DNA from 2 places in the Rahnella sp. CFA14(1/10) genome. Region 2 is predicted to be linked to the other one. Evidence: predicted binding sites of a transcription regulator. Region 2 holds the regulator's gene; the other holds the start of a gene.
What was found. Region 2 encodes LexA, which represses DNA repair genes until DNA is damaged. Its sites were predicted from a motif close to TNCTGTATGTACATACAGNA; they were not measured.
Positions count from the first base shown of each region.

Region 1: a site for LexA is predicted at 2,289-2,308, ahead of EVX52_RS01540 (metal-dependent hydrolase). Genes of this name have one in related genera too.

Region 1 is NZ_SEWS01000001.1:314,153-318,476, reverse strand. Features, by position in the region: gene kdgR (DNA-binding transcriptional regulator KdgR) at 1-45, shown strand, start outside; gene EVX52_RS01545 (L-cystine transporter) at 133-1,524, opposite strand; gene EVX52_RS01540 (metal-dependent hydrolase) at 1,713-2,270, opposite strand; gene kduD (2-dehydro-3-deoxy-D-gluconate 5-dehydrogenase KduD) at 2,423-3,184, opposite strand; gene kduI (5-dehydro-4-deoxy-D-glucuronate isomerase) at 3,263-4,099, opposite strand.
Region 2 is NZ_SEWS01000010.1:25,692-31,870, forward strand. Features, by position in the region: gene ubiA (4-hydroxybenzoate octaprenyltransferase) at 1-321, shown strand, start outside; gene plsB (glycerol-3-phosphate 1-O-acyltransferase PlsB) at 421-2,904, opposite strand; gene EVX52_RS19330 (diacylglycerol kinase) at 3,140-3,508, shown strand; gene lexA (transcriptional repressor LexA) at 3,628-4,236, shown strand; gene dinF (MATE family efflux transporter DinF) at 4,519-5,883, shown strand; gene EVX52_RS19345 (CsbD family protein) at 6,073-6,179, shown strand, end outside.

The DNA of each region.
Region 1 (4,324 bases), on a different contig from region 2:
CGTAATATTTCAGAGCAAATCGGTTTTCACGATTATCCGTTCTGAATTACCGTGTTCTCAGATACTGCGTTATTTCAGGCATAAAAAAACCGAAGCCACTGGCTTCGGTTTTTTGTTGGTAGCAATCTGAAATTAACGGTGTGCCAGCTCCGCTGTTTCTTCAGAGTCCATTACCGATTTATCTGTCTGTTTCAGCAACTGGCTGGTGATGGTACCGGCAGTCATTGAACCGCTGACATTCAGCGCGGTACGCCCCATATCAATCAGGGGTTCGACAGAAATCAACAGGGCAACCAGTGTAACCGGCAGCCCCATGGCCGGCAATACGATCAGGGCGGCAAACGTTGCACCGCCACCCACACCGGCAACACCGGCCGAGCTCAGGGTAACGATACCCACTAAGGTTGCAATCCATACGGGATCAAACGGGTTGATGCCAACCGTGGGGGCAACCATCACAGCCAGCATGGTCGGATACAGACCAGCACAACCGTTCTGACCAATCGTTGCCCCGAAAGATGCCGCAAAGCTGGCGATAGATTCAGGGATACCCAGACGGCGTGTCTGCGCTTCAACGCTCAGCGGGATGGTCGCGGCACTTGAACGACTGGTGAAAGCAAAAGTCAGCACCGGCCAGACTTTACGGAAGAATTTCGCCGGATTAACACCGGTGAATGACAGCAGCACCGCGTGAATAACAAACATGATGCCCAGCCCCAGATAAGACGCCACAACGAAGCTGCCCAGCTTAATGATATCCTGAACATTCGAACCTGCGACGACTTTTGTCATCAGAGCCAGTACGCCATACGGGGTCAGTTTCATAACCAGACGCACCAGCTTCATCACCCATGCCTGCAGGGTATCGATGAAGGCCAGAACACGCGGGCCTTTTTCTGCATCATCTTTCACCAGTTGCAGGGCCGCGACACCCACGAAGGCAGCGAAGATCACGACGCTGATAATGGATGTCGGGCTAGCGCCTGTCAGGTCAGCAAACGGGTTCTTCGGTATAAAGGAAAGAATCAGCTGAGGCACGCTCAGGTCAGCCACTTTGCCGACATAATTAGTCTGAATTGCCGTCAGCCGCGCCGTTTCCTGCGTGCCTTGTACCAGGCCGTCAGCGGTGAGACCGAACAGGCCGGTCACGAAGATACCCACCAGAGAAGCGATAAGCGTGGTGAACAGCAGGGTGCCGATGGTCAGTAAACTGATTTTACCCAACGATGACGCGTTATGCAGTTTCGCCACTGCGCTCAGAATAGAGACAAACACCAGCGGCATGACGATCATTTGCAGCAACTGGACGTAGCCGTTACCAACAACATTGAACCAGGTAATTGAGGATTTCAGTACCGGATCATCGGAACCGTAGATCAGCTGTAAAGCCAGGCCAAATACCACACCCATAGCCAGACCCAGCAAAACTTTTTTTGCCAGACTCCATTGCTTGTGGCGGGTTTGCGCCAGCAGCAAAAGTAGGGCAACGAAAACCACTACGTTAAGAACGAGCGGAAGATTCATACCAGACTCCAAACTTATAATTTTGATAAATGAAACGGGTGTTTCCGGAAAGGACTGCACCATCCCAAAGCATTGGGGTGCAGAATAACAGTTTGAAGGCCTGACTATTTATATCCAAAAGTAATTCGTTATAACTTTTTGGTGATATTTGTATTGATTTTAGACAATCTGGCAGTGTTTCATTCTGTTCAGATGAATAATTTCAGCAGGTGATTAAAAAAATCCGGATTTATTGCACCAATGATGGGCGTCCAGTCTGGCCAGAAAAGGGTCAGACCGACCAGAATAAGGCAGAGTGTCCGTTCGAGCTGATTCCCTTGCTGACTGTTAATTAAAGGTAACCGGAAACGCCACCGACAAGGCCAGAGCAGCGGCACACCTGCGGGTGTCAGCATATCAGCCAGAATATGGCTCAGATAACCAATAATCATGGCGTGGAAAGCGTCAGCTGGGATCACCCAGTCGTGAGGGAAATGAGTACGTAAAAGAAAAATCCCACCGGCCACAGCCAGCAAACTGTGAGTGAACCCGCGGTGACCGAAAGCCCGCGCGATGGGGGCTGACAGCCATTTGAGACGCTGTCCCAGCACCGATTTGGGGTGATCAATATCAGGCAGCAGACAAGTAAGCAAAGAGCCGGGAATGATATGCCACCAGTCACCATGCGCCAGCTCGGGAGAAAGCTGTGCCTTCTTGGCAAATACTGCACAGGCTATTGAGAAAATGAGATGGCCTTCCGCCGTCATGACGCGTCCGAACTGGATAACTGTTATTTTATCCAGTATAAGTGAAACTGTCACAATCTTGGAAGAGATGCCCTGTAACTAATTGTCAACGAGCTGATAAAAAACAAGAAAGGCGTATAAACAGACGCCTTTCGGTGTCACTTATGGTGCCATTAACGCGCAAGCCAACCGCCATCGACGGCAATCGTGTAGCCATTAACGTAATCAGATGCTTTTGACGCCAGAAAGACGACCGGCCCCATCACATCTTCTGGCAGACCCCAGCGTCCGGCGGGGATCCTGTCGAGGATTTCTTTGCTGCGTTCTTCATCTGCACGCAACTGTTCCGTGTTGTTGGTCGCCATATATCCTGGGGCGATCGCATTCACATTGACGTTGTGCTTCGCCCATTCATTGGCCATCAGTCGGGTCAGACCCATTACGGCGCTTTTTGACGCCGTATAGGAAGGCACCCTTATTCCACCCTGATAGGAGAGCATAGAGGCAATATTTATAATCTTGCCGCCGTTGCCTTGCTTGATGAACTGTTTCGCGGCTGCCTGAGACATAAAGAACAGCGTTTTACTGTTCACATTCATCACATCATCCCAGTTTTTCTCGCTGAATTCGATGGCATCTTCGCGACGGATAATCCCGGCGTTATTGATCAGAATATCGATATGACCAAATTCTCCGACAGCCTTCTCAATCAGCTCCGGAATACCCTGAATGCTGCTCAGGTCTGCTCTCAGATCGAGAAATCGGCGACCTGCCGCGGTGACCTTTTTTTCTGTTTCTGCAGGTGCTGACAGGTTAATACCCACGATATCGCATCCCGCCTGCGCAAGGCCTAGCGCCATGCCCTGGCCCAGCCCGGTATTGCAACCGGTGACGATGGCGACTTTGCCGCTTAATTCAAATGAACTGAGGATCATATTCAGAGTCTCTTTTGCCACGGCGCGTTCGCCATAAAAGATGAGTCGCTCTGCCGGTTAAAGCAGAGCGGGGAGGAGTTAACGCAGTTCGCTGACTTTGACGTGATCCATGTCGTCGAATACCTGGTTTTCACCGACCATGCCCCAGATAAAGGTATAGTTTTTGGTGCCCACACCGGCGTGGATTGACCAGCTTGGAGAGATAACGGCCTGTTCATTGTGCACTAATAAATGACGGGTTTCCTGTGGTTGCCCCATCATATGGAACACGGCCGTCTCTTCTTCCATATTGAAGTAGAAATACACTTCCATACGGCGTTCATGGGTATGGCAAGGCATGGTATTCCACAGGCTGCCTTCTTCCAGTTTGGTCAGCCCCATGGTCAGCTGGCAGGTTTCCAGAACGTCAGGCACGATGAATTTATTAATGGTGCGGCGGTTACTGGTGGCTGCATCACCGATGGTCTGCGGAGAGGCTTCCGCCAGCGTGATTTTTTTGTTCGGGAAAGTGGTATGAGCCGGTGCGCTGTTGTAGTAAAACTTAGCCGGTTTTAACGGATCAACACTGCTGAACTCAACCCGTTGTGCCCCTTTGCCGACATACAACGCTTCTTCATGACCGATTTCATACGTCGTGCCATCAACCACGATCAGGCCCGGACCACCAATGTTGATCACGCCGAGTTCGCGACGCTCAAGAAAATAGCTTACGCCAAGCTGTTTACCAACTTCATCACCCACGGATACCGTTTTTTCAGCGGGCATGACACCGCCGACAATGATGCGGTCAATATGGCTGTAGGTCATGGTGTAGGCATTTTTCTCGAAAATTTTCTCAATGAGAAATTCACGGCGTAATTCAGCGGTATCAAGTGTTTTAGCGTGGTCGCTGTGGATACTTTGACGAACTTGCATGTGGGTGCCTCTCATAGATGACGAGATTAAGGAGGACTTACCGGGCGAGTCTGACCGTTGCGTGGCAGTGACAGGGTACAGAAGCAGGAGAGCTCCCGGCTCGTCCTTGTTGCAGAAATCATAGGTTGATTGACATGTTAATTCAATAAAAATGAAATGATGTTTTATTTATTTTATGAGTCAGTTCAAGATTTACGAAATTAAACGAAGCTTAAAAAATTTCGC
Region 2 (6,179 bases):
TACGCGATGGTCGATCGTGACGATGATGTGAAGATCGGCGTGAAATCGACAGCGATTCTGTTTGGTCGTTTTGACACGCTGATCATCGGCCTGCTGCAACTGGCAACGCTGGTGCTGATGGGCATTGTCGGCCATCTTTCCCAGCTCGGTGCACCGTTTTACTGGTCGCTGCTGCTGGCTGCTGCGCTGTTTGTACATCAGCAGAAGCTGATTGCCAAACGTGAACGTGATGCCTGTTTCCTGGCTTTCCGCCAGAACAATTATGTCGGGCTGGTGCTGTTCCTCGGCATTCTGATGAGCCTGTCAGGGTTCACGTTGTAAATATTCCTGAACTGATTCAACGCCCATAAAAAAACGCCCGGCCTCCGTAAAGAGTCCGGGCGTTTTTATGCAGCCAGCACTGGCTGGCGCTAATGGCGGTTAATGATTGGTATCGCGCACATCCAGCTTCGGCTCCGCCGGAGGGGCAGTCGGTTGCGGCAAATCAGACGGCATACCCGCACTCTCAATGGTCAGCTTGATGTCTGATGTCATCAGATCACTGAGCATGAGATAAATTTCACGTGTTTGTTCCTGAATGGCATCACCGCTGTCACTGATATAGCCTTCAGCGCGAAGTGTACCGACCAGCGTCGAGAAAACGGCTTTATCGAAGAATTCAGGGGCATTGATACCGTGCAGTACGGACAAACGCTGCGCCATAATCCGGCTCTCTTTCTCCAGCGCACCACGGTTGATACTTGGGTTATTGGTGAGCAGGGAGAAGGTAATCGCGTAGCGTTGCAGCGTTTCACGTACACCGGCCGCCAGCAGTTGCAGGGTACGGATCCGCGCCGGATTAAGGGTCAGTTCATCATCTTCAAGATGAATGATTTGCTGACGTGCCAGTTCCAGCGTCAAAACATCCAATACCTGTGGCAGCTCAGTCGTCTCGAAATGCATAAACAATTCGGCTTTGAGCATCGGATAAATCAGTTCGACCTGACGCAGTAATTCCGCGCGGCTGACCTGACGGTGATGCATCACAATGCTTGAAATCAGCGACGGCAACACCAGCATATGATGGATGTTGTTGCGGTAGTACGTCATCAGAACGGCCTGTTCGCGCGGCAGTACGATGATGTCGCCAATGTTGTCTTTCTCAACCTGGAACTTGTTCATGTTCAGCGCGTGATCGAGCAACTGATCGGCAGTCAGATCCGGCACCGTTGAATCCGCGTTGTAAGGTACGTTACGCAGTAATTGCAGGTAGCAGTCTATTTGCTCGGTCAGTTGTTCACGGGTCAGTGAACGCTGGCGTGAGGCCAGCAGCGCGGTACAACACAAGTTCATGGCATTGGCTGCTGCTGAATTGTTGATACGCACCATGATCTGTTCTGCTAAATCCTGTACCGTTGGCGTCAGCCAGCTCGGACGTTGTGCTTCGATCGGGTCGATGGCTTCACGCCAGGTCGGCACATTCTGGTTCAGGTAAGTGGTCAGATGCAGCGGTTCACCAAAGTTCACATAACCCTGGCCGAGATTGCGCAGCTTGCGCAAGCCGTTAAGCATTTGCGTCAGGCTTTCTTTCTCTTTAGTCGCACCGCGCAATTCTTTGGCATAGGTGCCCACTTCCATGACGTGCTCATAACCGATGTAAATTGGCACCAGCGTAATCGGGCGTGAACCGCCTCGCAGCATGGCCTGAATGGTCATGGCCAGCGTACCGGTTTTCGGCTCCAGCAGGCGTCCGGTTCGCGAACGTCCCCCTTCCACAAAGTATTCCACCGAATAACCACGGCTGAATAGTTCGCCCAGATATTCACGGAACACCGTTGAATAGAGCTTGTTGCCTTTGAAGGTTCGACGAATAAAGAACGCGCCCAGACGGCGGAAAATCGGGCCAGCTGGCCAGAAATTCAGGTTGATGCCAGCGGCAATATGCGGCGGTACCAGCCCCTGATGATAGAGCACGTAAGACAGAAGCAGATAGTCCATGTGGCTGCGGTGGCAGGGCACATACACAATTTCCTGACCGTCCAGCGCCAGCTGGCGTACACGCTCAGCATTATTAACATTGATGCCTTTGTACAAACGGTTCCACGTCCAGCTCAGTACGCGATCAGAGAGGCGCACGGCTTCATAAGAGAAGTCAGCGGCAATCTCTTCCATCAGGGCGATGGCATTTTGCTGGGCTTTTTCGTGGGAAATTTTCTTGCTGCGGGCTTCGTCTTCAATCGCTTTTTCAATGGCTTTTGAGGACAGCAATTTGTTGAACAAGTCCTGACGTGCCGGAAGACGTGGGCCAACGGCGGCCAGACGTTGACGGGAGAAGTGCATCCGCGCCACACGTGCCAGCTTTTGAGCAATGGTTTTATCTGTGCCGTGTTCCGTCGCCATATAACGCAGGGAAACGGTATTGGAGAAGCGGACAAAACTGTCCCGCCCCAGCCAAAGCACAGCGAAGAATTTCTGGATGCCGTTCAGTACGCGCAGATGTGGCGTGTCATCCTGACCTTCACGGCCCGGTGCCCGACCAAACATCACCGACACCGGCAACATCTGAATGTCTAAATCCGGGTTATTGCGGTGCAAATCAAGGTAGTCGTGGAACAGCTTTACGGATTCCTGCTTCGGCGTGTAATAAGAGAATACGCGCGGACCTTCAGCAATAAAGACATGGCTTGGCAGCAGGGTTCCGTCAATTTCCAGCGGAATAAGGGGATCAGGCAGATTCTGTGCCAGACATTGCGCACGCAACGTCAGCAAATCGGCTTTGGAATTATAGGGCAATACATACAAAATCGGCCGCGTCGGGTCTAAATGCAACTCGGTAACCGGATCTGAAGGTATGACCTTGCTCTTTACCAGCAATGAGAGCGGTAAATTCAATAATGTGTAATAAAGTCTACGCCAACCTGACATAAAAACGTGAAGCCTCTTGTTAGCCATTTCGCCGCAAGGATACCAGAAAGCTCAGATGAGATCTGTGGTGATGCAATACCCTTCTTATTTCAAGCCGCAGGGGTGTTGGCTTAAGACGTTCACCCGAATCACTTACTCATGTAAGCTCATCAGGATTCACTTCTTTACCGCCTTTCTGCACCCCGACTATTTGGGGTATAAAGTGCGGCAAATTCTCTAAGGATCAGTAAAAGAAATGGCTAACCAAGTCACTGGATTTACCCGAATTTATAAAGCAGCTGGCTATTCCTGGAAAGGGCTGAAAGCGGCATGGCAAAATGAAGCGGCCTTTCGCCAGGAAGCCAGCGTCGCTATTCCGTTAATTTTGTTATCTTTTTGGTTTGATGTCAGCCCCGTAGAACGCATTCTGCTGGTGGGATCCGTTGTTTTGGTCTGTGTCACTGAACTGCTCAACAGCGCGGTAGAATGCGCGATAGACCGTATCGGATCTGAGTTTCACGTACTTTCAGGTCGTGCAAAAGATATCGGCTCGGCTGCCGTACTTCTGACCATCATATTGGCGTTTTTTGTCTGGGTCAGCATCTTTTGGCCACGATGGTTCTGATTTGGAATCTGCATTCCAGGAATCAACGTTATGCCCTGTTTTTATTCAATCTTAGGTTTTCATTGATCGTTTAGCTGTATATACTCACAGCAAGACTGTATAAACAACCAGGGGGCGGAATGAAAGCTTTAACGACCAGACAACAAGAGGTCTACGACCTTATTCGCGATCATATCTCCACCACCGGTATGCCACCCACCCGCGCAGAGATTGCATCACGTCTGGGGTTCCGTTCCCCCAATGCGGCGGAAGAGCATCTCAAAGCGCTGGCGCGTAAGGGTGTTATTGAGATTGTTTCCGGCGCATCACGTGGCATTCGTTTGCTGATGGAAGAAGAAGAGGGTTTACCGCTGATCGGCCGGGTTGCTGCCGGTGAGCCGTTGCTGGCCCAGCAACATATTGAAGGACACTATCAGGTCGATCCGGCCATGTTTAAGCCGAGTGCCGATTTCCTGCTGCGTGTCAGCGGTATGTCGATGCGTGATATCGGTATTCTTGATGGCGATCTGCTGGCTGTACATAAAACGCAAGACGTGCGTAATGGACAGGTTGTTGTGGCCCGTATAGATGATGAAGTCACCGTGAAACGTCTGAAAAAACAGGGCAGTGTGGTGCAGTTATTGCCTGAAAACAGCGATTTCCAGCCGATCGTGGTTGATTTACGTGAGCAGAATTTCAGCATTGAAGGGCTGGCCGTAGGCGTCATCCGCAACGGTGACTGGATCTGACCTTCGTACTTCGGGCTGCAGATGCGTTGGCTGCGTGCGTTCACCCGAATCACTGACTCCTGTCAGCTCATCGGGATTTTTTTACTTGCCGCCTTCCTGCAACTCGAATGACTCGGTCAGATATTACTGGGTCAAATTCTTGATCCCAATGGTCATATTGTTGATTTGCGGGTTCGTTAGCCGCCTCTGACATACCGCTAAGCTTTAACGTTTCATCTTGTCGCCCCTTCCGGGGCGATGTCACTTACAGGCATAACCTGAACCTCCGGCATGAGATTCTCTATGCAACATCATTCCCCGCGACAAACACTCAAAAACACCTTTTTAAGCCCCGCTGATAAGGCGCTCTGGAGGCTGGCATTGCCGATGATTTTTTCAAATATCACGGTGCCTCTTCTCGGGCTTGTGGATACGGCGGTGATCGGTCATCTCGACAGCCCGGATTATCTCGGCGGAGTGGCTGTGGGTTCGATGATCACGACTTTCCTCTTTATGCTCTTACTTTTTTTACGGATGAGTACCACCGGCATGACCGCTCAGGCGCTGGGCGCGAATGATAACCGGTTGCTGGCGCGCGCTTTCGTACAACCCTTTCTGCTGGCCGTATTGTCTGGTCTCACCATAGTGTTGTTCCGGCACCCCCTGATGGAACAGGCGTTTCATATCGTCGGGGGCAGCCAACCGGTGCTTGAACAGGCGAGGCTGTTTATCGAAATTCGCTGGTTCAGTGCCCCGGCTTCACTGGCGAATCTGGTGATCCTTGGCTGGCTGTTGGGCATTCAGTATGTTCGCGGGCCGGTGATTTTGCTGATTGCCGGGAATCTGCTGAATATCATTCTGGATCTGTGGCTGGTGATGGGGCTGGGCTGGAATGTGCGTGGTGCTGCCATGGCGACGGCAAGTTCCGAGTATTTCACGCTATTTATCGGGCTGTACTTTGTCTGGCGGGTAATGAAGCAACGGGGTATAACCGGCGCACAAATCACCTCGGCCTGGCGTGGTAACCTGCGCCGTCTGCTGGGGCTTAACCGCGACATTATGTTGCGTTCACTTCTGCTTCAGCTTTGCTTTGCCTCACTGACCGTTCTCGGCGCACGGCTTGGCAGCCACATCGTGGCGGTGAATGCGGTGCTGATGAACCTGCTGACCTTCACCGCTTTTGCGCTGGACGGTTTTGCCTATGCTATCGAAGCGCATTCCGGTGAAGCATTCGGTGCCCGGAATCGCCAGAAATTGCTGGATGTCTGGCATGCCGCGTGCCGTCAGGCCGGGCTGGTTGCCCTGATTTTTGCCCTGATTTATGCGCTTGCAGGCGGGGCGATCATTGATGCGCTGACGTCACTACCTGAGTTACGCGAACTGGCGGACCATTATCTGGGCTGGCAAATCATCCTGCCGCTGGTAGCTGTCTGGTGTTATTTACTGGATGGCATGTTTATCGGTGCCACGCGCGGGCGGGATATGCGTAACAGTATGGTCGTGGCGGCGATAGGATACGGGCTGACGCTTTTCAGCTTACCGCTGTTGGGCAACCATGCCTTGTGGCTGGCATTGACGGTTTTCCTGGGGATGCGGGGATTATCCCTTGGCTGGATTTGGTGCCGTTACTGGCGGCACGACACCTGGTTTTCGCTTCATGCGGAATGATTTGTATGCTTTTCAAAGGAATAAACCCCGCCCTGGCGTTATTTCCTGCTTTGGATTAATCCTAATAACGGGTTTTATCTCTGTTTCAGGAGGATTAATCGAGATTCTCTACTAACCTTTGAAGTGTTAAGGACGAACTGCAAGCCAGAAATGCAGTTCACAAAACCCAAGGTAACAGGAGATATTATTATGAATAAGGATCAAGCCGACGGTAACTGGAAACAGTTCAAAGGGAAAGTGAAAGAACAATGGGGTAAATTGACTGATGATGACCTGACAGTGGTTGAAGGTAAACG